4 linked regions of the Variovorax paradoxus genome follow. The main gene of each other region encodes a partner of the protein of the gene in region 2 in a complex. Links are inferred from orthologs where the notes say so. Each region holds a gene or a part of one and is shown on either strand. Other genes may lie near its edges. The genes, in order: GFK26_RS26380, accD, accC and accB.

Region 1 (7,806 bases), 2.6 Mb from region 2 along the record:
TTGATGACCAGCCCCTACCTCAGCCACGACCCGGACCACGCGTTGATCCTTCAAGACACGGCCGCGACGCTGGTCCGGCCTCCGATCGAATCCGACACTTCGCGCTGAGCATCGGATGCACTCCAGGAGACTCTGAAATGAGCTTTGAAAAAATCAGGCTTCGCTTCGGCCGAACATTCCATCGCGGGGATCGCGTCATCAGCGAAGGCCGCCCGGGCACGATCACTGGAGCGACCTATCCGCATGTGCGCGTGCGCTTCGACGGGCGGCAGATTGCCGTGCCTTGCGATCCTTGCGAATTGCATGTGGGCACAGCGCCGATCGCGACGCTGTCCGCGCTGGTACCGCAGCCGTCCTGAAGACATCGCCTCGCCTTTTTGGCGGGAGTGACGTGCGTTGCGAGCAGACGCAAAAAAGCCCCGACTGGCGGGGCTCTTAAGGGCTGTTTGATCACTGCAAAGTGATCAGGAAGCCAATCCTGGCGGAACCGGAGGGATTCGAACCCTCGATGAGGCTCTACACCCCATACTCCCTTAGCAGGGGAGCACCTTCGGCCACTCGGTCACAGTTCCTGAAAGCAACCGCAATTATGCCATTACTTAAGCGGTCGGTTGGTCGAGATCGAACGCTTTATGCAGCGCGCGCACGGCCAATTCCATATATTTTTCATCGATCACGACCGAGGTCTTGATTTCGCTCGTCGAGATCATCTGGATGTTGATGCCCTCTTCGCTCAACACACGGAACATCTTGCTGGCCACACCCACGTGGCTGCGCATGCCGATGCCCACGATGCTGACCTTGCAGATCTTGGTGTCGCCCACGATTTCGGTGGCGCCCAACGAAGGCATCACCTTCGACTCGAGCAGCTCGACCGTGCGCGCGAACTCGTTGCGATGCACCGTGAAGCTGAAGTCGGTCTTGCCGTCCTTGCTGAGGTTCTGGATGATCACATCGACCTCGATGTTGGCGTCTGCCACGGCACCGAGGATGTGATACGCGATGCCCGGCTTGTCGGGCACACCGAGCACCGAGATCTTGGCTTCGTCGCGATTGAATGCGATGCCGGATACGACGGCTTGTTCCATGTTTTCGTCTTCCTCGAAAGTGATCAGCGTGCCGGACTTGGCCTCTTCATTGATGTCGATGTCCCACGGCGTGAAGCTCGAAAGCACGCGCAGCGGCACCTTGTACTTGCCGGCAAATTCCACCGAGCGGATTTGCAGCACCTTGGAGCCGAGGCTGGCCATCTCGAGCATCTCTTCGAAGCTCACGGTGGTCAGGCGGCGCGCATCGGGCTCGACGCGCGGGTCGGTGGTGTAGACGCCATCGACGTCGGTGAAGATCAGGCACTCGCTGGCCTTCATGGCCGCTGCGATGGCCACGGCCGAGGTGTCGCTGCCGCCACGGCCGAGCGTGGTGATGTTGCCCTCGTCGTCCACGCCCTGAAAGCCGGTGATGACCACGACGCGGCCGGCCTCAAGGTCGGCGCGCACCTTGGCGTCGTCGATGCTCTCGATGCGGGCCTTGGTGTACGAGTTGTCGGTGCGCACCGACACCTGCCAGCCCGCGTAGCTCACCGATTCCACGCCCTCGGCCTGCAGCGCCATCGCCAGCAGCGCCGACGAGGCCTGTTCGCCGGTGGAGGCGAGCATGTCGAGTTCGCGGTGATAGGCCACGCCGGGTTTGCCCGGTGAGAGCTCCTTGGCAAGACCGAGCAGGCGGTTGGTTTCGCCGCTCATGGCGCTGGGCACCACGATCATCTGGTGGCCCGCACGCGCCCATTTGGCGACGCGCTTGGCGACGTTGCGGATGCGCTCGGTCGAGCCCATCGACGTGCCGCCATATTTGTGAACGATCAATGCCATGGATGAAATCAGAGAAAGATAAAGGGCCGCTTGGACAGCGGCGCCCTGCAAGCCGTCAGAGCGAAGTCTTCAGCGAGGGCGGGGCATTGTACCAATGCAGCTGGTCGCCCCTTCGCTCGACAAAGCCTGCGCCCACCTTGAGGTGGATGCGGTGGCCGCGCGTGGTGCAGGCACGGACCTGGCCCAGCAGTTGGTCGAGCTGCGCCGCGCTCGGTGCGCAGCCATGCGACCGCATCAGCCAGTGGCGCAGCACGTTGGCCTGCCGCGCGCGGGACAGCGACTGCAGCGGCCGGATCTGCGGCGGCTCGCCCACGATGGCGAGGTCTTGCGCCGCCAGTTCGCCCAGCAGTTGCTGCGCTTGCGCCGCGTGGCCGATGCTGCGCGCGAAAGTGGCACGGAACTGTGGAAAAGCCTCTGCTAATGCGGGAAGCAGCACGGCGCGAATGCGATTGCGGGTGTAGCGCGCATCGGCATTGCTCGGGTCTTCGATCCACGGCAGCTGCTGGTGCGCAAGCCAGCCTCGGATGTCGGCCGCCGGCACTGTGAGCAGCGGTCGGTGGATGTTCAATCCGTCGCGCACGGCATGCACGGGCATGGCAGCCAGGCCCGGCAGGCCGGCGCCGCGGGACAACGCCAGCAGCAGCGTTTCGATCTGGTCATCGGCATGGTGCCCCAGCGCGATGGACGACACGGCAGGCCGCGCCCCATCAGCTTGCGCCATGGCTGCATAGGCTTGGTAGCGTGCGCGTCGCGCCGCATCCTCAGGACTGTCGCCTGAGGCATGCCGCGCGTCGACCCGGTGCGTCACCAACGGCACACCGAGTCGTTCACAGACCTGCGCGCATTGCCGCTCGAAGTCGTCGGCCGCGGCCTGCAGGCCGTGGTGCACGTGAAAGGCGATCACCTGCCCCGGCCAACGCGCCGCGCAGGCTGCGAGCAAGGCGGTCGAATCTGCACCGCCGCTGAAGCCGACGGCCAGCGGCAGGCAGGCCGGTTCGAACGCGGCCATGGCGCGTTCGAAGGCTTCGCTCATGATCGAAAAAGGAAAAGCCGCTCAGCGGCTGATGTCGGCCTTGGTGTCGTTGAACCGGCCATAGCTCTGCAGGCGCTCGTAGCGGCGGTCCAGCAGTTCCTTCGTCTTCAGGTCGCTGACCTGGCGGAAGGCGTCGTTGAGCGCGCGCTTGAGGAACGCGGCCATCTGGCGATGGTCGCGGTGCGCGCCGCCGACGGGTTCGTTGACGATCTTGTCGACCAGGCCCAGCGCCTTCAGGCGGTGTGCCGTGATGCCCAGTGCATCCGCGGCTTCCTGCGCCTTGTCGCTGGTCTTCCAGAGAATGGACGCGCAGCCTTCGGGGCTGATCACGGAGTAGATCGAGTACTGCAACATCACGAGCTGGTCGCCGACCGAAATGGCCAGCGCGCCGCCCGAACCGCCTTCACCGATGATGGTGACGATGATGGGTACCTCGAGCTGCGCCATCTCGAAGATGTTGCGGCCGATGGCTTCCGACTGACCGCGCTCTTCCGCGTCGATGCCGGGGTAGGCACCGGGCGTGTCCACGAAGGTGAACACCGGCAGCTTGAATTTTTCGGCCGTCTTCATGAGGCGCAGCGCCTTGCGGTAGCCCTCGGGCTTGCTCATGCCGAAGTTGCGCGCGGTGCGCTCCTTCGTGTCGCGGCCCTTCTGGTGACCCAGCACCATGCAGGGCACGCCGTTGAAGCGCGCCAAGCCACCGACGATCGACAGGTCGTCCGAGAAATGACGGTCACCATGCAGCTCGACGAAGTCAGTGAAGATTTCGTTGACGTAGTCGAGCGTGTACGGGCGTTCCGGATGCCGCGCGATCTTGGTGATCTGCCAGGGCGTCAGGTCGCTGTAGATGTCCTTGGTGAGCTGCTGGCTTTTCTTGCCAAGCTGATCGATTTCTTCCGAGATGTCGACCGCCGATTCGGTCTGTACATAGCGCAGTTCTTCGATTTTTGTTTCGAGTTCAGCAATGGGCTGCTCGAAGTCGAGGAAGGTTCGTTTCGCCAACGTCTTCTCCTGTTTTGTTCAATATGCGACCGGCACGGGGTCCAGCGATCGCCAAATATACCAAGTCGCCACGCTGCAATACGGCGCCCAGGCCACGGCGACGTCACGGGCATCGCTGCGGCTGACCGGGTCGCCCGAAAAATAATTCACGCTGATGCCATTGAGCAGGCCCTGGTCGTCGACCGGCAGCACGTTCGGGCGCATCAGGTGGAAGATGAGGAACATCTCGGCAGTCCAGCGGCTGATGCCGCGGATGGCCACGAGTTCTTCGATGATGAGCTCGTCCGACATGTCTTGCCAGCGGTCGACATGCACGGTGCCCGAATCGAAATTCAGGGCCAGGTCGACCAGGTACTCGATCTTGCGCGCCGACAGCCCGGCGCCGCGCATGTCGTCGACCTTGAGCTTGAGCACGTTGGCCGGCGTCAGCTTGCGCGGCAGCGTGGCGAACTTGTCCCAGGTCGTCTGCGCGGCCTTCACCGAGATCTGCTGGCCCACGATGCTGCGCGCCAGCGTGGTGAAGGCGTCGCCGCGCGACTCGAGGCAGGCCTCGCCGAACTTCGGAATGAGCCGCTTCATCACGCGGTCTTTCTTGGCCAGGTGCTTGCAGGCTTCCTCCCAATAGTCCGGCGTGTAGATGCGCACGCTGGTCTGCTGGGTTGCGGGTACGGGGTTGGTCGTTCCGTTCACTGTGCAGCCGCCCAGGTCGTTCCCGTGGGCGAATCCTTGAGCACGATGCCCTGCTCGAGGAGTTCCTGGCGAATGCGATCGGCCTCGGCGAAATTCTTCGCCGCCTTGGCCGCCGCACGTGCGTCGATCTTCGACTGGATGGTGGCTTCGTCGAGCGTGGTGCCGGCTTGCAGAAACGCCTTCGGGTCGCCTTGCAGCAGCCCCAACGTGCCGGCCAATGCCTTCAGCAGGCCTGCGGTGTCGGCGGACTTCGTGCGATTGACTTCGCCGGCCAGCTCGAACAGCACGGCGATGGCTTCGGGCGTGCCGAAGTCTTCGTCCATCGCCGCCTTGAAACGTGCGGCGTGGGGCTGCGTCCAGTCGATGGCCACGGTCGCGGGCGCCACCAGGTCGAGCGCGGTGTACAGGCGCTTGAGCGAGTTGCGCGCGTCGTCGAGGTGCGCGTCGCTGTAGTTCAGCGCGCTGCGGTAATGCGTGCGCACCAGGAAGAAACGCAGGCTTTCGGCGTCGTACTTCTGCAGCACTTCGCGGATGGTGAAGAAGTTGCCCAGGCTCTTGGACATCTTCTCGTTGTCCACGCGCACGAAGCCGTTGTGCACCCAGAAGCGCGAGAGCGGCTTGCCGTTGGCGCCTTCGCTCTGCGCAATTTCGTTCTCGTGATGCGGGAACTGCAGGTCGGCGCCACCGCCGTGGATGTCGAAGGTTTCGCCGAGCGTGGCGCAGCTCATGGCCGAGCACTCGATGTGCCAGCCCGGACGGCCGGTGCCGAAGGGGCTCTCCCACTTGGCGTCGTCGGGCTCCGTCGGCTTGGCGGATTTCCAGAGCACGAAGTCGAGCGGGTCTTGTTTGCCGTCGAGCACCGCGACGCGTTCGCCCGCGTGCAGTTCGTCGAGCGACTTGCCCGAGAGCTTGCCGTAGCCGGGGAACTTGCGCACCGCGTAGTTCACGTCACCGTTGTCCGAACGGTAGGCCAGGCCCTTGCGCTCCAGTGTCTCGATGATGCCGAGCATCTGCGGCACGTATTCGGTGGCGCGCGGCTCGATGGTGGGCGGCTCGATGCGCAGCGCACCGATGTCCTCGTGCATGGCCGCGATCACCTCGTCGGTCAGCGCGCGGATCGTGATGCCGCGCTGGACCGCGCGGGCAATGATCTTGTCGTCGATGTCGGTGATGTTGCGCACGTAGGTCACGGCATAACCGCTGGCACGCAGCCAGCGCTGCACCACATCGAACGCCATCATCATGCGGGCATGGCCGATGTGGCACAGGTCGTAGACCGTCATGCCGCATACGTACATGCGAACCTGCCCAGGTTGCAGGGGGGAGAATTCCTCCAATTCACGCGACAGCGTGTTGTAGATGCGCAGACTCATGGGACTCGGAAAGCGTTGATTCGCGCACGTGCGGTACGGGCGAGCAACGGTGTATTTCAGGGGTGACGGGGGGCGTGGCTACGAGGGGTTCGACGTGGCCCCTCGGCTACAATGCGACGCAGTATAAACGGCTGCCGCCGCGCAGCACCCGGGTGTTCTCCAGGCCCGCTCCCCCCATCCTGCCGAGACTTCATGAAGCACGCCGTGTTCTCCAAACTCCCCCTCGCCTTTGCACTGCTGTTCGGTCTGTGGGGCTTTGCCGCGCACGCCAACGACTACGACGACGTCAACCTGTTGCTGCGCCAGGGCAAGGCCGCCGAGGCGCTCGCCAAGGCCGACACCTACATCGCCGGCAAGCCGCGCGACCCGCAGATGCGTTTCCTGCGGGGCGTGATCCTCACCGAGCAGAACAAGGCCGCCGAGGCGATCACCGCGTTCACGCAGCTCACGCAAGACTTCCCGGAACTGCCCGAGCCCTACAACAACCTCGCGGCGCTGTACGCCTCGCAGAGCAAGTTCGACCAGGCCCGCGCCGCGCTCGAAACCGCGCTCAAGCTCAGCCCCAACTACGCCACCGCGCACGAAAACCTCGGCGACGTGTACGCACGCCTGGCAGCCCAGGAATACCAGCGCGCCCAGCAGTTCGCCACCACCAACGCAAGCGTGGCGCCCAAGCTCTCGCTGATCCGCCAGATCTTCACGCCCAAGGCCGCGGCCGACGCGGCCGTGCTGCCGGCGGCGCCGCCCGAGGTGCGCAAGCCTGTGGGCCGTACGACGAAGTAACCACCTCTTGCAATCCGGTGGTGCGCACACAGTTGCCTCCCAACCTGCGCCATCGCAGGCCCACTGCCCTCCCCTCCACCCGCACACGGAGCCTCATTTGACGACCTCTGCACTTTCCCGTTTCAGCCGCCGCGGCGCCCTTGCCCTGGCTGCCGCCCTGGCCTTCGGTGCCGCCGCCGGCGCGCACGCCCAGCAGGCCGCGCCGCGCGTCAAGCTCGCTACCTCGGCGGGTGACATCGTGGTCGAGCTCGATGCGGCCAAGGCCCCCAAGACGGTCGAAAACTTTTTGCAGTACGTCAAGGACAAGCACTACGACGGCACGGTGTTCCACCGCGTCATCGACGGCTTCATGATCCAGGGCGGCGGCTTCACGGCCGACCTGCAGCAAAAGCCCACGCGCCCGCCGATCCCGCTCGAGGCCAACAACGGCCTGAAGAACGACAAGTACACGATCGCGATGGCCCGCACCGGCAACCCGAATTCGGCCACCTCGCAGTTCTTCATCAACGTGAAGAACAACGACTCGCTGAACGCACCCAACCCCGACGGCTACGGCTACACCGTGTTCGGCAAGGTCGTCGCCGGGACCGACGTGGTCGACAAGATCCGCGCCGTGCAGACCGGCAACAAGGGCGGCATGCAGAACGTGCCCGTCGAAACCCTCACCATCAAGTCCGCCACGCTGGCGAAGTAAATTTCCGTAGAAGGAGCTATCCCATGAGCAATCCCCAAGTCGAACTGCACATCAAGAACTACGGCGTCATCACGCTCGAACTCGACGCCGAAAAGGCACCGAAGTCGGCCGCCAACTTCATCGAGTACGTGAAGAAGGGCCACTACGACAACACGGTGTTCCACCGCGTGATCCCCGGCTTCATGGTGCAAGGCGGCGGTTTCGAGCCCGGCATGAGGCAAAAGCCCACCGGCGCCGAGATCGAGAACGAAGCCAACAACGGCCTCAAGAACGCCAACTACACCGTGGCCATGGCCCGCACGAGCGCACCGCACTCGGCCACCGCCCAGTTCTTCATCAACGTGGCCGACAACGGCTTCCTGA
Region 2 (7,878 bases):
CGGCGCGCTTCGAGGGTGTCGACGAGGCGGCGCAGCGCGGTGGCGGTATGGCGCAGGTCGTCGGGAATATCGAGCGCGAGGTCGTCGGCGACGGCTTCGACCTCGGCGATCCAGAGGCCGTTCTTCTGCAGCGCGCTGTGGCGCACGCGAAAGCGCGTCGTGCCGACGCATTCGATCTGCAACAGGCCGCTTTGCGGGGCGTCGAACGCGTGGATGTCGGCGAGCGTGCCGACGGCGGCAAAGCTTTCGGCTTCGGCACCGGCCTTGCGGACCTCGGTGCCGCTCGTCAGGCTGACCACGCCGAAGGGGACACCGGCCTTGCGGCACTTGCCGATCATGTCGAGGTAGCGGACCTCGAAGATGCGCAAGGGCAGCAGTCCGCCGGGGAAGAGCACCGTACCGAGCGGGAACAATGGCAGTGAATGCAGAAGGGGTTGTGTCGTCATCGAAGAACCTTGCGTGGCTATCATCGCATTCCGCTCACGGCTGCGTTCCATGCTCTATCAGATTCCTTCGTTTCTTCTCGACGTGATCGTCGGCCTGCTTGGCGGCGCCTGCCTGCTGCGCCTGTACATGCAATACCACCGCGTGCCCTTCGGCAATCCGCTGGGGCGTTTCGTGTTTGCCATCACCGACTGGATCGTGCTGCCGCTGCGGCGCATCGTGCCCGCCGTGAAGCGCTGGGACCTCGCAAGCCTGATCGCGGCCTGGCTGCTGGTGATGCTCAAATTTTTGGTGCTGTGGCTGCTGGCCGGCAGCCTGATGCGAATCACGGCGCTGCCGCTGGTTTCGCTGGTCGGCCTGCTGCAGCTCGCGGTGTCGGGCCTCACGGCGCTGCTGGTGGTGTACGCGGTGCTGTCGTGGATTCCGGGCGCGTCGCCGATGCTGCTCGACCTGATCTCGCGCCTGGCCGAGCCGCTGGTGCGGCCCTTCCGTCGCTTCATTCCGCTGATCGGCGGGGTCGACCTGTCGCCGCTGGCCGCCATCGTGGTGCTGCAGGTGGTGGCGATCGTGCTGGGCAACCTGCTGGTCTTCGCGTTCCGACTTGGCGCCTGAGGGCGTCACGCCGCAAAGCAAAACGCCCGCATCGCCTTTCACAGCGTGCGGGCGTTCAGGCCGGAGCCTAAGCTCAGGTGAGGGTCAGAGCACCGCGTCGGCCGGCTGGCGCAGCAGCATGGCCAGCGTGCTGGCGATGGTCTTGCGCAGTTCGCGGCGGTCGCTGATGAAGTCGATCGCGCCCTTGGTCTGCAGGAACTCGGCGCGCTGGAAGCCTTCGGGCAGAGTCACGCGCACGGTCGATTCGATCACGCGCGGGCCGGCAAAGCCGATCAGCGCCTTGGGCTCGGCGATCACCACGTCGCCCACGAAAGCAAAGCCGGCGCTCACGCCGCCCATGGTCGGGTCGGTCAGCACGCTGATGTAGGGCAGGCCCTTCTTCGCCAGGCGCGTGAGCGCGGCGTTGGTCTTGGCCATCTGCATCAGCGAGAGCAGGCCTTCCTGCATGCGCGCGCCGCCGGTGGCGGTGAAGCAGATGAAGGGCACCTTCTGCTCGATGGCCGTTTCGACGCCGCGCACGAAGCGCTCGCCGACCACGCTGCCCATGGAGCCGCCCATGAACTCGAACTCGAAGCAGGCCACGACCACGCTGATGCTGTGGACGGAGCCGCCCAGCACGACCAGTGCGTCGGTCTCGCCGGTGTTCTCCAGGGCTTCCTTCAGGCGCTCGGGGTACTTGCGGCTGTCCTTGAACTTCAGGGCATCGACCGGCAGCACTTCTTGGCCGACTTCGTAGCGGCCTTCGGCGTCCAAAAAGGCATCCAGGCGCGCGCGGGCGCCGATGCGGTGGTGGTGGCTGCAGCTGGGGCAGACGTTCTGGTTGTGCTCGAGGTCGGTCTTGTACAGAACGGTCTCGCAGGCCGGGCATTTGATCCACAGGCCCTCGGGCACCTGGCGGCGCTCGGACGGGTCGGTTTGTGCGATCTTGGCGGGTAGCAGTTTTTCAAGCCAGCTCATGGGACTCCGAATTTCTCAGGAAGGAAGCCTTCCTGACACTTAGCTCCCCTCTCCCGCACGGGAGAGAGGTTGGGGTTGAGGGCAGTGGCGATTATCGGCCAGCCGCGTTCTTGGCGGTAGCAGCCGGCAGGGCGTCGAGCGCCTCGCGGATGCCGGCCAGGAATTCGCGCACCGTGGGCACCACGTTTTCGCGGGGCTGGTCTTCGATGAGTTGAATGATCTTGGTGCCGATGACCACGGCGTCCGCCGCCGAGCCGACGGCCTGCGCCGTGCGCGCGTCGCGGATGCCGAAGCCCACGCCGACCGGAATGCTCACGTGCTCGCGGATGCGCGGGATCATGCGTCCGACCGCCTCGGTGTCGAGGTGGCCGGCACCGGTCACGCCCTTGAGCGACACGTAGTACACGTAGCCGCTCGCGATGCGCGCCACCTGCGCCATGCGCTCGGCGGTGCTCGTGGGGGCCAGCAGGAAGATCAGGTCGATGCCGGCAGCCTTCAGGTCGGCGGCGAAGTCCTCGCATTCCTCGGGCGGATAGTCGACGACCAGCAGGCCGTCGACGCCGGCCGCGGCCGCGTCGCGGATGAAGGCCTTCTTGCCGTGCACGAGGTCGTAGCGCTCGACCGGGTTGGCATAACCCATGAGCACGACCGGCGTGGTCGTGTCCTGGGCGCGGAACGCCGCCACCATGGCGAGCACCTGCTTCATGCCCACCCCCAATGCCAGCGCGGCTTCACCGGCCTTCTGGATCACGGGACCGTCGGCCATCGGGTCGGAGAAGGGCACGCCCAGCTCGATCACGTCGGCTCCGGCCTCGACCATGCCGTGCATGAGTTCGGGCGTGATGTCGGCGAAGGGGAAACCGGCGGTGACGTAAGGGATCAGCGCGCGACGGCCCTGCGTTTGCAGGGTCTGGAACTTGGCGGCAATGCGGCTCATCACTTGCCTCCCTTCACGCTCAGACCGCGCATCGAGGGCCGGTCGTAGAAGTCGACACCCGACAGGTCGGCGACGGTGCCGATGTCCTTGTCGCCGCGGCCCGAGAGGTTCACGAGGATCGACTGGTCGGGGCGCATGGTCTTGGCGAGCTTCAGGGCGTAGGCCACGGCGTGGCTGGATTCGAGCGCGGGAATGATGCCCTCCGTGCGGCACAGGTAGTGGAAGGCTTCGAGCGCCTCCATGTCGGTGATGCCGACGTATTCGGCGCGGCCGATGTCGGCCAGGTGCGCGTGCTCTGGGCCCACGCCGGGGTAGTCGAGGCCGGCGCTGATGCTGTGCGTTTCGGTGATCTGGCCGTCGTCGTTCTGCAGCAGGTAGGTGCGGTTGCCGTGCAGCACGCCCGGGCTGCCGCGCAGGATCGAGGCGGCGTGCTTGCCGCTGTCCAGTCCTTCGCCGGCCGCTTCCACGCCGATGAGGCGCGTGCCCGCGAACGGAATGTAGGGGTGGAAGATGCCGATCGCATTGCTGCCGCCGCCCACGCAGGCCACCACCACGTCGGGCTGCTTGCCCTCGGCTTCACCGGTGATGCCGTTGGCCGCGAGCATGGCGGGCATCTGAGCGATGCACTCGGTGCCGATCACGCTCTGGAAGTCGCGCACCATCGTCGGGTAGGGGTGCGGGCCCGCCACCGTGCCGATGATGTAGAAGGTGTTTTCGACGTTGGTGACCCAGTCGCGCATGGCTTCGTTGAGCGCGTCTTTCAGCGTCTTGCTGCCCGATTCAACGGGCACGACGGTCGCGCCCAGCAGGTTCATGCGGTAGACATTGGGGCTCTGGCGCTTCACGTCCTGGCTGCCCATGTAGACCACGCATTCGAGGCCGTAGCGCGCACAGATGGTGGCGGTGGCCACGCCGTGCTGGCCGGCGCCGGTCTCGGCGATCACGCGGGGCTTGCCCATGCGGCGCGCGAGCATCGCCTGGCCGATCACGTTGTTGATCTTGTGCGCGCCGGTGTGGTTGAGGTCTTCGCGCTTCAGGTAGATCTGCGCGCCGCCCATTTCGCGGCTGGTGCGCGCGGCGTGGTAGATCGGCGAGGGGCGGCCGACGAAGTGCTTCAGCTCGTAGTGGAACTCGGCCAGGAAGGCCGGGTCGTCCTTGAACTTGGCGTACGCGTCGCGCAGCTCGTTGATCGCGTGGGTGAGCGTTTCGCTCGCGAAGGTGCCGCCGTAGGGGCCGAAGTGGCCGCTGGCGTCGGGTTGCTGGTAGTCCTGGAATTGGCTTTGCATGGTTCTCGATCGATGGGCCGCGGCCCGAATCGCGATCGGGTGCGGCGGCTAACTGGAGAAGGACGAAGCGTCGGCTGCCGAGGCTTTGACCGCATCTGCGGCTCTCACGGCGGCGACGAATGCCCGGATCTTTCCGGCGTCCTTGAGGCCCTTGTGCCCGGGACCGTCGATTTCGACGCCCGAGCTCACATCAACGGACAGCGTCTTGCAGCGCGTCCGCAGGCTGTGAATGCCATCGCTCACGTTTGCAGGTGTGAGCCCACCACTCAAGACGAGGTGAGCGTCGACGGCGGGTGGAAGAAGTGACCAATCGAAAGCCTTGCCGCCTCCGCCATAACCTTCGACATGGGCGTCGAGCAGGATGGCCTGGGCGTGGGAGTAATCGGACGCGTATTTTACGAGGTCGAAGCCGGCCCCGGCCGCACCGAGCGGAATGCGGGCGGCGCGCATGTAACGAAAGCCCCCCGGACCGGTGGCTTCCTCACATTGTTCGGGCGTTTCTTCCCCGTGAAATTGCGCCATGGCGCCCGGCACACGGGCCAGCGATGCTATGACTTCGGGAGCATCTGCATTGACGAACAGCAGCACGGGCGTGATGAAGGGCGGCAGGCGCGAGGCCAGTTCGGCGGCGCGCTCGGCGCTCACGGCGCGCGGGCTCTTCGGGTAGAGCACGAAACCGATCGCGTCGGCGCCGGCCTCGACCGCCGCGTCCACGTCGGCCTCACGCGTGAGGCCACAGATCTTGATGCGGGTGCGCGGGGCGAGGAGGGCGGGGGATGTCATGGCGGGCCATCATACGAAGCCCGGTCGCCCTGGAACGTGGCCTCGGCCGGCAGACCCCACTTGGCGTCGTACAACGGGCCGAGGAAGTACAGGCCGTCGGCGGAGAAGGTGGGCGCCGCCACCTTGCGGCTGCGCGCTTCGAGCACCTCGGTGATCCATTCGGGCCGCTCGTCGCCGCGGCCGATGCGCACGAGGCTGCCCATCAGGTTGCGGATCATGTGGTGCAGGAAGGCGTCGGCCTCGAACTCGAAGTGCCAGCGGCAGCGCTCGCCGTCGCCCACGCGCGAAATTTCGAGGCGCCGCAGGTCCTTGACCGGCGAGAGGGCCTGGCAGGCCGAGGCGCGGAACGAGCTGAAATCGTGCCGGCCGACGAGCAGTGCCGCCGCGGCGCGCATCGCGTCGCCGTCGAGCGCGTACATCGACCAGCCGACCCGGCCCGCATCGAGGCTGGGCCGCACGGGCGATTGCGAGAGCACGTAGACGTAGCGACGCGCCAGGGCACTGGCGCGGCAATGGAATTCGGCGGGCACCGGGTGCGCCCACTGCACCGCGATGTCGTCGGGCAGGTAGCGGTTGGTGCCGCGCATCCAGGAGAAAGGGTCGCGTTCGATGTCGGTGTCGAAGTGCACCACCTGCATGAGCCCGTGCACGCCGGCGTCGGTGCGGCCGGCGCACAGCGTGGTGACTCTGCTGCCGGCGGGCAGCCCGGCGAACTTCGCGAGGGCGGCTTCGAGCTTGTCCTGCACCGTGCGGCCCGAGCGCTGGCTCTGCCAGCCCTCATATGCCTGGCCGTTGTAGCGGATGCCGAGTGCCAGCCTCACGAAGCGATCAGAAGGGCAGTCGGCAACAGGCTCAGCGCAGTTCGGCGAGCAGTTGCTTGGCTTGCGACTTGAGCTCGCCAGCGCTTTCGGCTTCGACTTCCTCGACCAGCGAGCGCGCGCCTTCGACGTCGCCGATGGCCTGCAGTTCGCGCGCCAGCGAGAGCTTCACGGCGTGCGGGTTGTCGTCGCCGTCGTCGTCCAGTTCGGACGGCGAGGTGGCCACAGCCGCAGAGCGCGGTGCTTCGGCAGCGGCAGAGCGGGCCGGCAGTCCGGCGAGTGCGCTCATGTCGAACTCGATAAAGCCCGAATCGGCGGGCAGCGTGTCGCGCAGCATGGCCGGGCGGGTGTTGTGCTCCGCGTCGCTGAGTGACGAGGGGCGCGTGTTGGCGGTCAGCGCGCCGGGGGCGGTGTCGAAATCATTCTCGAGGTCGACAGGTGCTGCGGCGTGGCCGTTGCTCAGCGGGGCCGGTGCGGGCGCCGGCGCATAGACCGACTTCGGCAGGCTGGCGCCCACAGGAGCGGGCGCCGGTGCCGGCGGCTGGGTCAGGTCGAGGTCGAAGTCCAGCGGCGCGACCGAAGGCATGAAGGCCGGCGGTGCCGACGCGACGGGCGGTGCGGCAGGAGGCGGCGGCGGTGCCACGACGGGGGCGGCGGCCGGCTTGGCGGCGGCTGCCAATGCCCCGGCAAACGCGGCGGTTTCGGCCTGGCTCGCGCCACGTGCGGTGCTGCCCGTGCCCGATTCGTACAGCGGGTTGCCCGGATCGAGGTCCTTGCCCATGTCGACCACGCGGTTCCATTCGGAGCCCGCGCCGTTGGTGAGCTTGTGCACTTCGGTGGCCAGGCCGTCGAAGGCGCGCACGTCGCGGCGCTTGGCATGGATCTCGAGCAGCTTGAGATGGATGGCGGTGCGGTCCGGGTTCAGGCGCAGCGCTTCACGCAGGATTTCCTCGGCCTGCAGGTCGCGGCCATAGGCGAGGTAGACGTCGGCTTCGGCGACCGGATCGACATCGCCCGCGTCGAGTTGGCTCGGCGAGTACGAGAGTGACGACACAGTGGAGTCGCCGCGGTTCTTGGTGTCGACCGATTCACCGCCGCTGGCGCCGAAGAACGAGTCCTTGGGAATGCGGCTCTCGAGGAACACGCTTTCGCTCATCTCTTCGCGGCGGCGGCCCAGCACGCGGTACAGCAGGAAGCCGATCAGCAGCGCGATCAGCGCGGCGCCGGCGAGCATCAGCGGGTTGTCGAGCAATTCGTCGAGGAAGCTGCGCTCCGGCGGGGGCGGCGGCGGAGCGGCCTTCACCACGGGCTTGGGCGCGACGACGGGGGCTGCAGCGGCCGCAGCGCTGGCAGCGGCTGCCGCTGGGAGGGCGGCCGCGTCGGTGGCGGACGGTGTGGCTGCTGCGGCGGGTGCAGCAGCAGAGGCCGCGGCGACAGGGGGCGTTGCCGTGGGAGCGGCTGGTGCAGTGGCCGGAGCTGGCGTTGCCGGTGCGGTGGCGGCAGCTGCAGGCGCTGCGACGGGCGCAGGTCCTGCCGTGACCGCCGGCGACGGCGTCGTGGCGCCGGTCAGAGGCGCGGGAACGGCAACGCCGGGCGTGGTGGCCGGCGTTGCAGGTGCAGCAGCAGCGGACGATCCGGTGCCGGTACCCGCACCGGCCTTGAGCTTGTTCAGCTCGTTGATGTTCTTCGTGAGTTCGGCGACGCGGTTGCTGCTGTCCTGCGCCTGGCGGGCCTGCGCAACCTTTTCGTCGGCGGCGCGCGCGGCGGCGTTGCCTTGCGACACTGTGAGCTTGTCGGGGGCGCTGGCGGCGGCGTTGCGATCTTCCACGCTGGCCTGCAGCTTGCCCGAGGCCTGGCGGCTCGCGGCGGCCACGTTGGTGGTGGGGGCGTTTTCGGCGAGGCGCTGACGGTAGCTGCCGAAGTCGCGGCTTTGCGCGGTGATCGTGCGGCGCGCGTCGGCGGCTGGCACGGCGCTCGCTGCGGCGGCGTTGGGCAGGTCGAGCACGGCACCGGCCTTCATCCGGTTGACGTTGCCGCCGAC
Region 3 (8,011 bases), 2.6 Mb from region 2 along the record:
AACGGCTGGCAAGTTGTAGGCTTGGCCATTGATCAACCGAGTGCCGTGCGCAAGTTCCTGCAGCGCACGCCCGTCACTTACCCGACCGCATTGGCCGGGTTGCAGGGCATGGAACTGGTCAAGAATCTGGGTAACACTGGGGGCGGCCTGCCGTTCACCTTGGTACTCCACGGCGACGGTTCGGTACTGGCTCGTAAAATGGGCAAGCTTGAAACCACCGACCTGGACGCTTGGCGACGCCAACTTGTTCACGGTTAGAATTTAAATACACAAGCTGGCGTTAGACGCCAAACGCCGAAAATCGACGGTTTTCGGTCAAGTTCTTTCCTAAAGACCGGCAAAGCTGGCACTGGAGTCCCATGGATCTGCGCAAACTCAAGACACTGATCGATCTGGTGTCCGAATCGAATATTTCCGAACTGGAAATCACCGAAACCGAAGGCAAGGTCCGCATCGTCAAGGGTGGCGGTGCCGCCCCCGTGCAGTACGTGCAGACCCTGGCCGCCGCGCCCGCTGTTGCAGCGCCCGTGGCTGGTGCTGCCGCCCCGGCCGCCGCGGCCCCCGCCGTCGAAGCCGCCCCGAGCGGCCATGCCGTGAAGTCGCCGATGGTCGGCACCTTCTACCGTTCGTCCAGCCCCGGTGCTGCGGCCTTCGTCGAAGTCGGCAGCAAGGTGAACGAGGGCGACACGGTCTGCATCATCGAGGCGATGAAGATCCTCAACGAAATCGAGGCCGACAAGTCCGGCACGGTCACGCAGATCCTCGGCGAAAACGGCCAGGCGGTCGAATACGGCCAGCCGCTGTTCATCATCGAGTAAGCATGTTCAAGAAGATTCTGGTCGCCAATCGCGGCGAGATTGCCCTTCGGATCCAGCGTGCCTGCAGCGAGATGGGCATCAAGGCCGTGATGGTCTATTCCGAGGCTGATCGCGACGCCAAGTACGTCAAGCTGGCACAGGAAGCCGTCTGCATCGGCCCCGCGCCGTCAGGCCTGAGCTACCTCAACATGCCGGCCATCATCTCGGCCGCCGAGGTGACGGACGCCGAAGCCATTCACCCCGGCTACGGTTTCCTCAGCGAGAACGCCAATTTCGCCGAACGCGTGGAGCAAAGCGGCTTCCAGTTCATCGGCCCGACGCCCGACAACATCCGCACGATGGGTGACAAGGTCTCGGCCAAGCAGGCCATGATCAAGGCCGGCGTGCCTTGCGTGCCCGGCTCGGAAGGCGAACTGTCCGACGACGCCGCCACCAACAAGCGCATCGCCCGCGCGATCGGCTACCCGGTCATCATCAAGGCGGCAGGCGGCGGCGGTGGTCGCGGCATGCGCGTGGTGCACACCGAGGCGGCGCTGGTCAACGCGATCCAGATGACCAAGGCGGAAGCCGGCGCGGCCTTCAACAATCCGGCCGTGTACATGGAGAAGTTTCTCCAGAACCCGCGCCACATCGAAATCCAGATCCTCGCGGACAAGCACAAGAACGCCGTCTACCTGGGCGAGCGCGACTGCTCCATGCAGCGCCGCCACCAGAAGGTGATCGAGGAATCGCCGGCCCCCGGCATTCCGCGCAAGCTGATCGAGAAGATCGGCGAGCGCTGTGCAGCCGCCTGCAAGAAGATCGGCTACCGCGGCGCCGGCACCTTCGAGTTCCTGTACGAAAACGGCGAGTTCTACTTCATCGAGATGAACACGCGCGTGCAGGTGGAGCATCCGGTGACGGAGTTCACCACCGGCATCGACATCGTGAAGACGCAGATCATGGTCGCCGCGGGCGAGAAGCTGCCGTTCACGCAGCGCCAGATCGAGATGCGCGGCCACGCCATCGAAGTGCGCATCAACGCCGAAGACCCGTGGAAGTTCACACCGTCGCCGGGCCGCATCACCATGTGGCACCCGCCGGGCGGCCCGGGCGTTCGCGTCGACTCGCACGTGTACACCAACTACTTCGTGCCCCCGAACTACGACTCGATGATCGGCAAGATCATCGTGTACGGCGACACGCGCGAACAGGCCATGGCGCGCATGCGCACGGCCCTGAACGAGACCGTGATCGAAGGCATCCAGACCAACATGCCGCTGCACCGCGAGCTGATGGTCGACGCCAAGTTCATGAGCGGCGGCACGAACATCCATTACCTCGAAGAGTGGCTCGCAGCGCACAAGCGCTGAGTCCACGCGCGAAAACGCCCTGTATGTTTGAACTCCGCCTGATGGCGCCGGAAGACCGGGTCGAATGGCTCGGCGACGCGCTCGACGCACTCGATGCGCTGAGCGTGTCGGTCGAAGACGCCGACGCGCAGACCGATGCCGAGCAGGCCCTGTTCGGCGAGCCCGGCATGCCGCCGCCCAAGGAGGGTTGGCAGCGTTCGCGCGTGATCGCGCTGTTCCCCGATGAAGCTGCTGCCAACGAGGCCGCCTCGGTGCTCGCGCTGCAGGACCTCTTCGGCGGTTGTGCGGTGCTCGGCGTGGCGTCGGTGCCCGATCAGGACTGGGTGCGGCTCACGCAATCGCAGTTCGCGCCGGTCGAGATCACGCCCGAGTTCTGGATCGTGCCCACCTGGCACGAGCCACCGGCACAAGCCAGGCAGGTGATCCGGCTCGACCCGGGCCTGGCCTTCGGCACCGGCACGCACCCGACCACGCGCATGTGCCTGCGCTGGATCGCGACGCAAGGCGAGGGCGCTTTTGCCGACCAGCGCGTGCTCGACTACGGCTGCGGCTCCGGCATCCTGGCCATCGGTGCAGCGAAGTTCGGCGCGCGCACCATCGACGCCGTCGACATCGACGAGGCCGCGGTCTCCTCGACCCGCCTCAACGCCGAAGCCAACAGCGTGCAACTGAACGCCGGCCTGCCTGAAGCGGCCAAGGGCGAGTACCAGACGGTGCTCGCCAACATCCTCGCGACGCCGCTCAAGGTGCTGGCGCCGCTGCTGCGCAGCCACGTGGCCGCCGGCGGTTCGCTGGTGCTGGCCGGCATCCTCGAGCGCCAGGCCGACGAGCTGAAGGCAGCCTATGCGCCCTACGCCGCGCTCGAAGTCAGCGACACCGAGGACGGCTGGATCCTCATGACCGCGCGCTGCTGAAGCGCGCGGCCGGGCGCTCGCGCTGCGGGCGCCCCGGGCGCCTGCCTGAGTGGCGAGGGCCCAACCCTACAATCGCCCCGTCATGAGCCTCGTCACGCGTTGCCCCGCCTGCACCACCACCTTCAAGGTGGTGCGCGACCAGCTTCGCATCTCGGACGGTTGGGTGCGCTGCGGCCGTTGCAGCCATGTGTTCGATGCCACGCTCGACCTGCAGGATGCGCCCGATGGTGCTGCGTCCGCGCCTGCGGCGCCGGCACCCGCACCGGCCTCTTCGCCGATGGCTTCTATGGCCGCACTGGTGGCGTCTTTCGAGGATGCGCGCATCGACCTGACGGCGGTGCCAGCAGCAGTCGAGGAAGCAGACTTTCTCGACGACGAGTCCGAGCCGCAAGCGCCAACGCCTGCGCCTCACGACGAGGCGGGCCTGTCGACCGCTGCCGCGGCGCCGGCCGCGCCGCCCCTGCCTTTCTCGCTGACGCTGCCCGCGCACGGACTTTCTGCAGACGAGCCCTGGTCCGATCTTGACACCCGAGAACCCGCATGGCGTCCGCCCGCGAGTTCGCTGCCGCCGTTTCCGAACATCGACCTGAACCTCGGCGCACCGCCGCCCGCGTCGCCGTCGCCTGCGCCGCCCTTGCCCAACCTGCCGCGCAGTTCCGCGCTGCGCGGGCTGGTCGCAGCGACCGGTGAGGACGACGACGGCGCGGCTGGAGAGCGTGAGCAGGAAGAAAAAGACCACGACCAGCTCCTGATCCAGAAGGCGCTGCGCCGCGCGCGCGCCAAGTCGGCCAAGATCGCGAACGCCAAGGCCCGCGATGCGCAACAGCACGAAGCGGCGGTCGCGCCGCTGCCCGGCCCCGGCATCCGTGCCGAAGGCGAGCCCGACTTCTCGCTCTCCGCAACCTTCGAGGCGCCCGAGGACCATCCCTTCGCCGAAGAAGAGGAGCCGGTCGAAAAGTCTCTCGGCTTCTGGCAACGCAAGGGCACGCGTCGCCTGATCGCGGTGTTGGCCGTGCTCGCGGCGTTGATCCTCATCGTGCAGGTGGTTCGCCATGAACGCGACGGCATCGTGGCGCGTCAGCCGAACCTGCGGCCGGCCCTGTCGGCGCTGTGCCAGTACACCGGCTGCGAGCTCGCGCCACTGCGCCAGATTGGCGACATCGTGATCGAAGGCGCGGCCTTCGCGCGCGAGAAGAGCGGCGGCAACGACTACCGGCTGAGCTTCACCTTGCGCAATGCGGCGACCGTGCCGCTCGCCATGCCGGCCATCGAACTGTCGCTGCTCGACTCGCAGGAGCAGGCTGTCGTGCGGCGCGTGCTGACACCGACCGACTACGGCGCGCCCGGCGTGCTGGCCGCGCGTGCCGACCGTGCGGCCTCGCTGCCGCTGACCCTGTCGGCCAGCGAAGCAGCGGCGTTGCCGCCGATCGCGGGCTACCGCGTCGAAGCTTTCTATCCCTGAGCGGAGCGCCGACACGCGCGCCGTTCGTTCCCTTTTTCATCCAACCTACGGTCCACCCATGGCAGCAGTGATTTGCGGTTCCCTCGCGTTCGACACCATCATGACTTTCGAGGGCCGGTTCGCCGACCAGATCCTTCCGGACCAGCTGCACATCCTGAATGTGTCGTTCCTGGTGCCGGGCCTGCGTCGTGACTTCGGCGGCTGCGCCGGCAACATCGCCTACAGCCTCAATGCACTCGGCGGCACGGCACTGCCGATGGCCACGCTGGGCAGCGACGGCGCCGACTACGCCGAGCGCATGCGCACGCTGGGCATCAGCACGGAGTTCGTGCGTCAGCTCGACGACACCTTCACCGCGCAGGCGATGATCATGAACGACACGGACAACAACCAGATCACGGCGTTCCACCCCGGCGCGATGCAGCAGGCGCACGTCACGAAGGTGGTGGCGCGCGAAGACATCAAGCTCGGCATCATCGCGCCCGATGGCCGCGACGCGATGCTGCAGCACGCCGAGCAATTCGCCGCCGCCGGCATTCCCTTCGTGTTCGATCCGGGCCAGGGCCTTCCGATGTTCGACGGCGACGCGCTGCGTCACTTCATCGAGCTCGCGAGCTGGGTTGTGGTCAACGACTACGAAGGCAAGATGCTGTCGCAGCGCACCGGCTGGAGCCTGGCCGAGATCTCGCAGCGCGTGCGCGGTCTCGTGGTCACCCTGGCTGCTGAGGGCTGTGAGGTGTGGACGAAGGGTGAACGCGAGCACGTGCCCGGCGTGACGCCCACAGCGGTGATCGAGCCCACGGGTTGCGGCGACGCATGGCGCGGCGGCCTGCTGTACGGCCTGGAAAAGGAATGGCCGCTGGCGCGCTGCGCAGCGCTCGGCAATCGCATCGGCGCGCTCAAGATTGCGCAACGCGGACCGCAGAACTACCAGATCGATCGCGCCACGCTCGACCTGTGATTCGCTGACGTGCCTGCATTGCTTCGGCGATGCGGCAAATAGCGGCGCCCATGAAAAAAGCCCGGCACCTTGCGGTGCCGGGCTTTGTGCCTTTCAGGGCCGCTGAGAATTCACTCAGGGCTTGCTGGCCGTCGGAAACGGCCAAGCCGCCTGGGGATTCAGCGTCGTTTGCGCCGCAGGGGCAGGCGCTACGGCAGCCTTCGCAGGCGCGGCGGCCTTCTTGGCAGCAGGCTTCTTGGCAGCAGCGGCAGGCTTGGCAGCGGGCTTTTTCGCGGCTTTCTTGGCGGCTGCCTTTTTGGCAGGAGCCTTCTTGGCGGCAGCCTTCTTCGCAGGGGCCTTCTTGGCAGCAGCCTTCTTGGCAGGCGCCTTCTTCGCTACGGCCTTCTTGGCTGGCGCCTTCTTGGCGGCGGCCTTCTTTGCCGGAGCCTTCTTGGCAGCGGCCTTCTTCGCCGGTGCAGCCTTCTTCGCTACGACCTTCTTGGCAGCAACCTTCTTGGCCGCGACCTTCTTTGCCGGAGCCTTCTTCGCTACGACCTTCTTGGCGACAGCCTTCTTAGCCGGAGCCTTCTTGGCAGCGACCTTCTTTGCCGGAGCCTTCTTCGCGGCGACAGCCTTCTTTGCCGGAGCCTTCTTTGCAGCGACCTTCTTGGTCGGCGCTTTCTTTGCAGTTGCCATTTCTATTTCTCCTTGATCAAGTTGAAAAAATCAACCTATTGAAGCACTCCACGCGCGTTGGGAGCGTGAAGTGATTCATGGCGTTGGAATCTGAGCTCCAGCACCATGAACACCTGAGCCCTCGTCCATGCCGCGCTCTGTGGCGCAGTCGGTGGCAAGGGCAATTCTTGAATTCATGAATTGTTGTGTATCGAAAAATTCAATCCCAGGAGAGCGCACCACCCGACTGGTACTCGATCACGCGGGTTTCGAAAAAGTTGCGCTCTTTCTTCAGGTCAATCATTTCGCTCATCCAGGGGAACGGGTTTTCCTCGTTCGGGAAGAGCGTTTCGAGGCCGATCTGCTGCGCGCGCCGGTTGGCGATGTAGCGCAGGTAGCCCTTGAACATGGAGGCGTTCATGCCGAGCACGCCGCGCGGCATGGTGTCTTCGGCGTATTTGTATTCGAGCTCGACGGCCTTCATGAAGAGGTCCTTGATCTCGGCCTTGAACTCTGCAGTCCACAGGCCGGGATTCTCGAGCTTGAGCTGGTTGATCAGGTCGATGCCGAAATTGCAGTGCATCGACTCGTCGCGCAGGATGTACTGGTACTGCTCGGCGGCGCCGGTCATCTTGTTCTGGCGGCCCAGCGCAAGGATCTGCGTGAAGCCGACGTAGAAGAAGAGGCCTTCCATCAGGCAGGCGAACACGATGAGCGACTTGAGCAGCGTCTGGTCGGTCTCGTGCGTGCCGGTCTTGAAGAGCGGGTCGCTGATGGCGTCGATGAACGGGAGCAGGAACTGGTCCTTCTCGCGGATCGACTGCACTTCGTTGTAGGCGTTGAAGATCTCGCTTTCGTCCAGGCCGAGCGACTCGACGATGTACTGGTACGCGTGCGTGTGGATCGCTTCCTCGAAGGCCTGGCGCAGCAGGAACTGGCGGCACTCGGGGGCCGTGATGTGGCGGTAGGTGCCCAGCACGATGTTGTTGGCGGCCAGCGAGTCGGCGGTCACGAAGAAGCCGAGGTTGCGCTTGACGATGCGGCGTTCGTCTTCGGTCAGGCCGTTCGGGTCTTTCCACAACGCGATGTCGCGCGTCATGTTCACTTCCTGCGGCATCCAGTGGTTGGCGCAGGTGGCGAGGTACTTTTCCCAGGCCCACTTGTACTTGAACGGCACCAGCTGGTTGACGTCGGTCTGGCCGTTGATGATGCGCTTGTCGGAAGCCTTGACGCGCTGGCCTGCAGCGGCGGCCACCGGTGCGGTGGCAGTGGCGGGTTGTGCAAGCGACGAAGTCGGAGCGGCGACCGCGCGACCTGCGGAAGAACCGCTGGTCGATGCGTGGTGCTGCTGCAATCCTTGTTGCATATCCTTTGGTAAGGAGGGCTTGACTTCTTCGTCCCAGGTCAACATAGAAAAATCCAATGCGCAATTATCGGAGCAACGATGTGAGTTGCAAAGTGCTCGTTCACATCGTGCGCCATTTATGGGGTTGTTATGTTGCTCGCATGCATCGCGCGACGTCAGTCAATGCCTTGATTGATTGAACGTCGCGCGCTTTTCGCTTTCGCTTTTGCGAGCACCTCGCTGATCGATCGAAGCGTCTTTTTTCAATGACGCTTCACTTGCACATCACTGGCAGGCTTCGCAGGTCGGATCGTCGACACCGCAGAACGCGATGTCGGTGGCGGGCATCGCGCTCATCTGTGCCTTCGCTGCAGCAGCGGCGGCTTCGAGTGCACTCATGCCCGAGGGTGCGTCGTTGCCCGACGACACCGCGTTGAGACGGCCCGATTGCACCGTCGACTTTTCAGCGTGCGTCGCGCTCTGCGTGCGCAGGTAGTACGTGGTC
Region 4 (3,009 bases), 2.6 Mb from region 2 along the record:
TCGCGGTGCAGCGGCATGTTGGTCTGGATGCCTTCGATCACGGTCTCGTTCAGGGCCGTGCGCATGCGCGCCATGGCCTGTTCGCGCGTGTCGCCGTACACGATGATCTTGCCGATCATCGAGTCGTAGTTCGGGGGCACGAAGTAGTTGGTGTACACGTGCGAGTCGACGCGAACGCCCGGGCCGCCCGGCGGGTGCCACATGGTGATGCGGCCCGGCGACGGTGTGAACTTCCACGGGTCTTCGGCGTTGATGCGCACTTCGATGGCGTGGCCGCGCATCTCGATCTGGCGCTGCGTGAACGGCAGCTTCTCGCCCGCGGCGACCATGATCTGCGTCTTCACGATGTCGATGCCGGTGGTGAACTCCGTCACCGGATGCTCCACCTGCACGCGCGTGTTCATCTCGATGAAGTAGAACTCGCCGTTTTCGTACAGGAACTCGAAGGTGCCGGCGCCGCGGTAGCCGATCTTCTTGCAGGCGGCTGCACAGCGCTCGCCGATCTTCTCGATCAGCTTGCGCGGAATGCCGGGGGCCGGCGATTCCTCGATCACCTTCTGGTGGCGGCGCTGCATGGAGCAGTCGCGCTCGCCCAGGTAGACGGCGTTCTTGTGCTTGTCCGCGAGGATCTGGATTTCGATGTGGCGCGGGTTCTGGAGAAACTTCTCCATGTACACGGCCGGATTGTTGAAGGCCGCGCCGGCTTCCGCCTTGGTCATCTGGATCGCGTTGACCAGCGCCGCCTCGGTGTGCACCACGCGCATGCCGCGACCACCGCCGCCGCCTGCCGCCTTGATGATGACCGGGTAGCCGATCGCGCGGGCGATGCGCTTGTTGGTGGCGGCGTCGTCGGACAGTTCGCCTTCCGAGCCGGGCACGCAAGGCACGCCGGCCTTGATCATGGCCTGCTTGGCCGAGACCTTGTCACCCATCGTGCGGATGTTGTCGGGCGTCGGGCCGATGAACTGGAAGCCGCTTTGCTCCACGCGTTCGGCGAAATTGGCGTTCTCGCTGAGGAAACCGTAGCCGGGGTGAATGGCTTCGGCGTCCGTCACCTCGGCGGCCGAGATGATGGCCGGCATGTTGAGGTAGCTCAGGCCTGACGGCGCGGGGCCGATGCAGACGGCTTCCTGTGCCAGCTTGACGTACTTGGCGTCGCGATCAGCCTCGGAATAGACCATCACGGCCTTGATGCCCATCTCGCTGCAGGCACGCTGGATCCGAAGGGCAATCTCGCCGCGATTGGCGACCAGAATCTTCTTGAACATGCTTACTCGATGATGAACAGCGGCTGGCCGTATTCGACCGCCTGGCCGTTTTCGCCGAGGATCTGCGTGACCGTGCCGGACTTGTCGGCCTCGATTTCGTTGAGGATCTTCATCGCCTCGATGATGCAGACCGTGTCGCCCTCGTTCACCTTGCTGCCGACTTCGACGAAGGCCGCAGCACCGGGGCTGGACGAACGGTAGAAGGTGCCGACCATCGGCGACTTCACGGCATGGCCGCTCGGGGCGGCTTCGACGGCGGGGGCCGCGGCGGCCGGGGCGGCAGCACCAGCCACGGGCGCTGCAACAGCGGGCGCGGCGGCCAGGGTCTGCACGTACTGCACGGGGGCGGCACCGCCACCCTTGACGATGCGGACCTTGCCTTCGGTTTCGGTGATTTCCAGTTCGGAAATATTCGATTCGGACACCAGATCGATCAGTGTCTTGAGTTTGCGCAGATCCATGGGACTCCAGTGCCAGCTTTGCCGGTCTTTAGGAAAGAACTTGACCGAAAACCGTCGATTTTCGGCGTTTGGCGTCTAACGCCAGCTTGTGTATTTAAATTCTAACCGTGAACAAGTTGGCGTCGCCAAGCGTCCAGGTCGGTGGTTTCAAGCTTGCCCATTTTACGAGCCAGTACCGAACCGTCGCCGTGGAGTACCAAGGTGAACGGCAGGCCGCCCCCAGTGTTACCCAGATTCTTGACCAGTTCCATGCCCTGCAACCCGGCCAATGCGGTCGGGTAAGTGACGGGCGTGCGCTGCAGGAACTTGCGCACGGCACTCGGTTGATCAATGGCCAAGCCTACAACTTGCCAGCCGTTGGCACCATGTTCACGGAAAAAGGCGTCGATCATCGGCATTTCTTCGACGCAGGGTGGGCACCACGTGGCCCAGAAGTTGAGCAGCACGGGCTTGCCGCGCAGGCTCGTCAGGGCCAGCTCGCCGCCTTCGGGGCGCTCGAAACGCTGGTCCCAGAACATGGCCGCATCGAGCTTTTCGCCGCCTTTGGCCGCCACGCCGCTGTCATTGCGCTCCCGCCACCAGGCGCCGGCCACGCCGGCCGCGGCAGCGACTGCCGCCACGCCGGCATACAGCATGCCGCGTCGTGTGGGCGTTGAAGTCATTCACTGGTCCTTTTCTTGTTCAATGCGTCGGCGCAGCGCGTTCAGGTCGCCGCGCGGCGCTCGCCCCTGGGCGTCGGGCTTGAGGGCGCCGCGCAGGTCATCGAGGTCGTACACCAGCAGGTGCACCCCGATTTCCTCGCCCAGCGCCCGGCTCGGCGCGTGGACGCTGAGGGCTTCGACCTGCTCGCCATGGAAGCCGGTCACCATGCGCGGCTCGTAGTCCACGTGGTGATCGATCAGGGCGATTTCGGCCGACTTGGAATCATCGCAGAACAATTGAATATAAATGTCTGACAAACGTGTGGCCGTGCCGTGCCAGACGGCGCCGCCGACATGCGGCCGGAACACGGCCATGCGCTCCATCCATTCGAGCGCGAGCAGACGCAGCGCGTGCAGTTCCTGGGGCTGGGTGTCGGCGCAGAAGAGCGCGATGTAGTCGCGCACCTCGGCCTCGACCTCGTCATTGTTGGGCAGCGCGGTGCGCGTCGGAAGGCCGAGTTCGCGCAGCGCCCGACGCTTGGCCGGGCCGTACTCGAGCCCCTCCTCGACGACGAGTCGGGCGGCAACGGCTGCGATTTCACGCTTGGACGTGTCCATCGGGGCATTTTGCCCGCTGCG

What was found.
Region 1: the proteins of accD (region 2) and GFK26_RS26380 are in contact, whole or in part, in a solved structure (PDB 8UXZ), measured with the Escherichia coli proteins. The link is inferred for Variovorax paradoxus from one-to-one orthologs.
Region 3: the proteins of accD (region 2) and accC are in contact, whole or in part, in a solved structure (PDB 8UXZ), measured with the Escherichia coli proteins. The link is inferred for Variovorax paradoxus from one-to-one orthologs.
Region 4: the proteins of accD (region 2) and accB are in contact, whole or in part, in a solved structure (PDB 8UXZ), measured with the Escherichia coli proteins. The link is inferred for Variovorax paradoxus from one-to-one orthologs.

Annotation. Positions count from the first base shown.
Region 1 is NZ_CP045644.1:5,703,792-5,711,597, forward strand. What follows is about bases 1,914-4,703. They hold GFK26_RS26380 (acetyl-CoA carboxylase carboxyltransferase subunit alpha), read right to left. Parts: upstream 3,904-4,703; coding sequence 2,923-3,903; downstream 1,914-2,922. Other genes in these bases: tilS (tRNA lysidine(34) synthetase TilS), read right to left, coding at 1,924-2,901; GFK26_RS26385 (DNA-3-methyladenine glycosylase family protein), read right to left, coding at 3,922-4,593; cysS (cysteine--tRNA ligase), read right to left, coding at 4,590-4,703. In the rest of the region: GFK26_RS26355 (hypothetical protein), read left to right, coding at 1-108; GFK26_RS26360 (hypothetical protein), read left to right, coding at 138-359; GFK26_RS26370 (aspartate kinase), read right to left, coding at 600-1,868; more of cysS, read right to left, coding at 4,704-5,966; GFK26_RS26395 (tetratricopeptide repeat protein), read left to right, coding at 6,159-6,749; GFK26_RS26400 (peptidylprolyl isomerase), read left to right, coding at 6,847-7,443; GFK26_RS26405 (peptidylprolyl isomerase), read left to right, coding at 7,467-7,806. UniProt on the Escherichia coli protein: Component of the acetyl coenzyme A carboxylase (ACC) complex. First, biotin carboxylase catalyzes the carboxylation of biotin on its carrier protein (BCCP) and then the CO(2) group is transferred by the carboxyltransferase to acetyl-CoA to form malonyl-CoA.
Region 2 is NZ_CP045644.1:3,072,410-3,080,287, forward strand. What follows is about bases 78-2,939. They hold accD (acetyl-CoA carboxylase, carboxyltransferase subunit beta), read right to left. Parts: upstream 2,014-2,939; coding sequence 1,141-2,013; downstream 78-1,140. Other genes in these bases: GFK26_RS14040 (LON peptidase substrate-binding domain-containing protein), read right to left, coding at 78-446; GFK26_RS14045 (YggT family protein), read left to right, coding at 496-1,056; trpA (tryptophan synthase subunit alpha), read right to left, coding at 2,105-2,939. Also shown: more of GFK26_RS14040, read right to left, coding at 1-77; more of trpA, read right to left, coding at 2,940-2,950; trpB (tryptophan synthase subunit beta), read right to left, coding at 2,950-4,236; GFK26_RS14065 (phosphoribosylanthranilate isomerase), read right to left, coding at 4,285-5,019; tRNA pseudouridine(38-40) synthase TruA, read right to left, coding at 5,016-5,840; GFK26_RS14075 (FimV/HubP family polar landmark protein), read right to left, coding at 5,872-7,878.
Region 3 is NZ_CP045644.1:448,536-456,546, reverse strand. What follows is about bases 1-2,995. They hold accC (acetyl-CoA carboxylase biotin carboxylase subunit), read left to right. Parts: upstream 1-820; coding sequence 821-2,170; downstream 2,171-2,995. Other genes in these bases: prmA (50S ribosomal protein L11 methyltransferase), read left to right, coding at 2,194-2,995; accB (acetyl-CoA carboxylase biotin carboxyl carrier protein), read left to right, coding at 360-818; GFK26_RS02010 (TlpA family protein disulfide reductase), read left to right, coding at 1-258. Outside these bases: more of prmA, read left to right, coding at 2,996-3,084; GFK26_RS01990 (zinc-ribbon and DUF3426 domain-containing protein), read left to right, coding at 3,167-4,546; GFK26_RS01985 (carbohydrate kinase family protein), read left to right, coding at 4,605-5,507; GFK26_RS01980 (histone H1-like DNA-binding protein), read right to left, coding at 5,622-6,182; GFK26_RS01975 (ribonucleotide-diphosphate reductase subunit beta), read right to left, coding at 6,382-7,572; GFK26_RS01970 (ribonucleoside-diphosphate reductase subunit alpha), read right to left, coding at 7,792-8,011. UniProt on the Escherichia coli protein: This protein is a component of the acetyl coenzyme A carboxylase complex; first, biotin carboxylase catalyzes the carboxylation of the carrier protein and then the transcarboxylase transfers the carboxyl group to form malonyl-CoA.
Region 4 is NZ_CP045644.1:454,459-457,467, forward strand. The notes cover bases 1-2,890. They hold accB (acetyl-CoA carboxylase biotin carboxyl carrier protein), read right to left. Parts: upstream 1,730-2,890; coding sequence 1,271-1,729; downstream 1-1,270. Other genes in these bases: accC (acetyl-CoA carboxylase biotin carboxylase subunit), read right to left, coding at 1-1,268; GFK26_RS02010 (TlpA family protein disulfide reductase), read right to left, coding at 1,831-2,391; GFK26_RS02015 (hypothetical protein), read right to left, coding at 2,392-2,890. Also shown: more of GFK26_RS02015, read right to left, coding at 2,891-2,988. UniProt on the Escherichia coli protein: This protein is a component of the acetyl coenzyme A carboxylase complex; first, biotin carboxylase catalyzes the carboxylation of the carrier protein and then the transcarboxylase transfers the carboxyl group to form malonyl-CoA.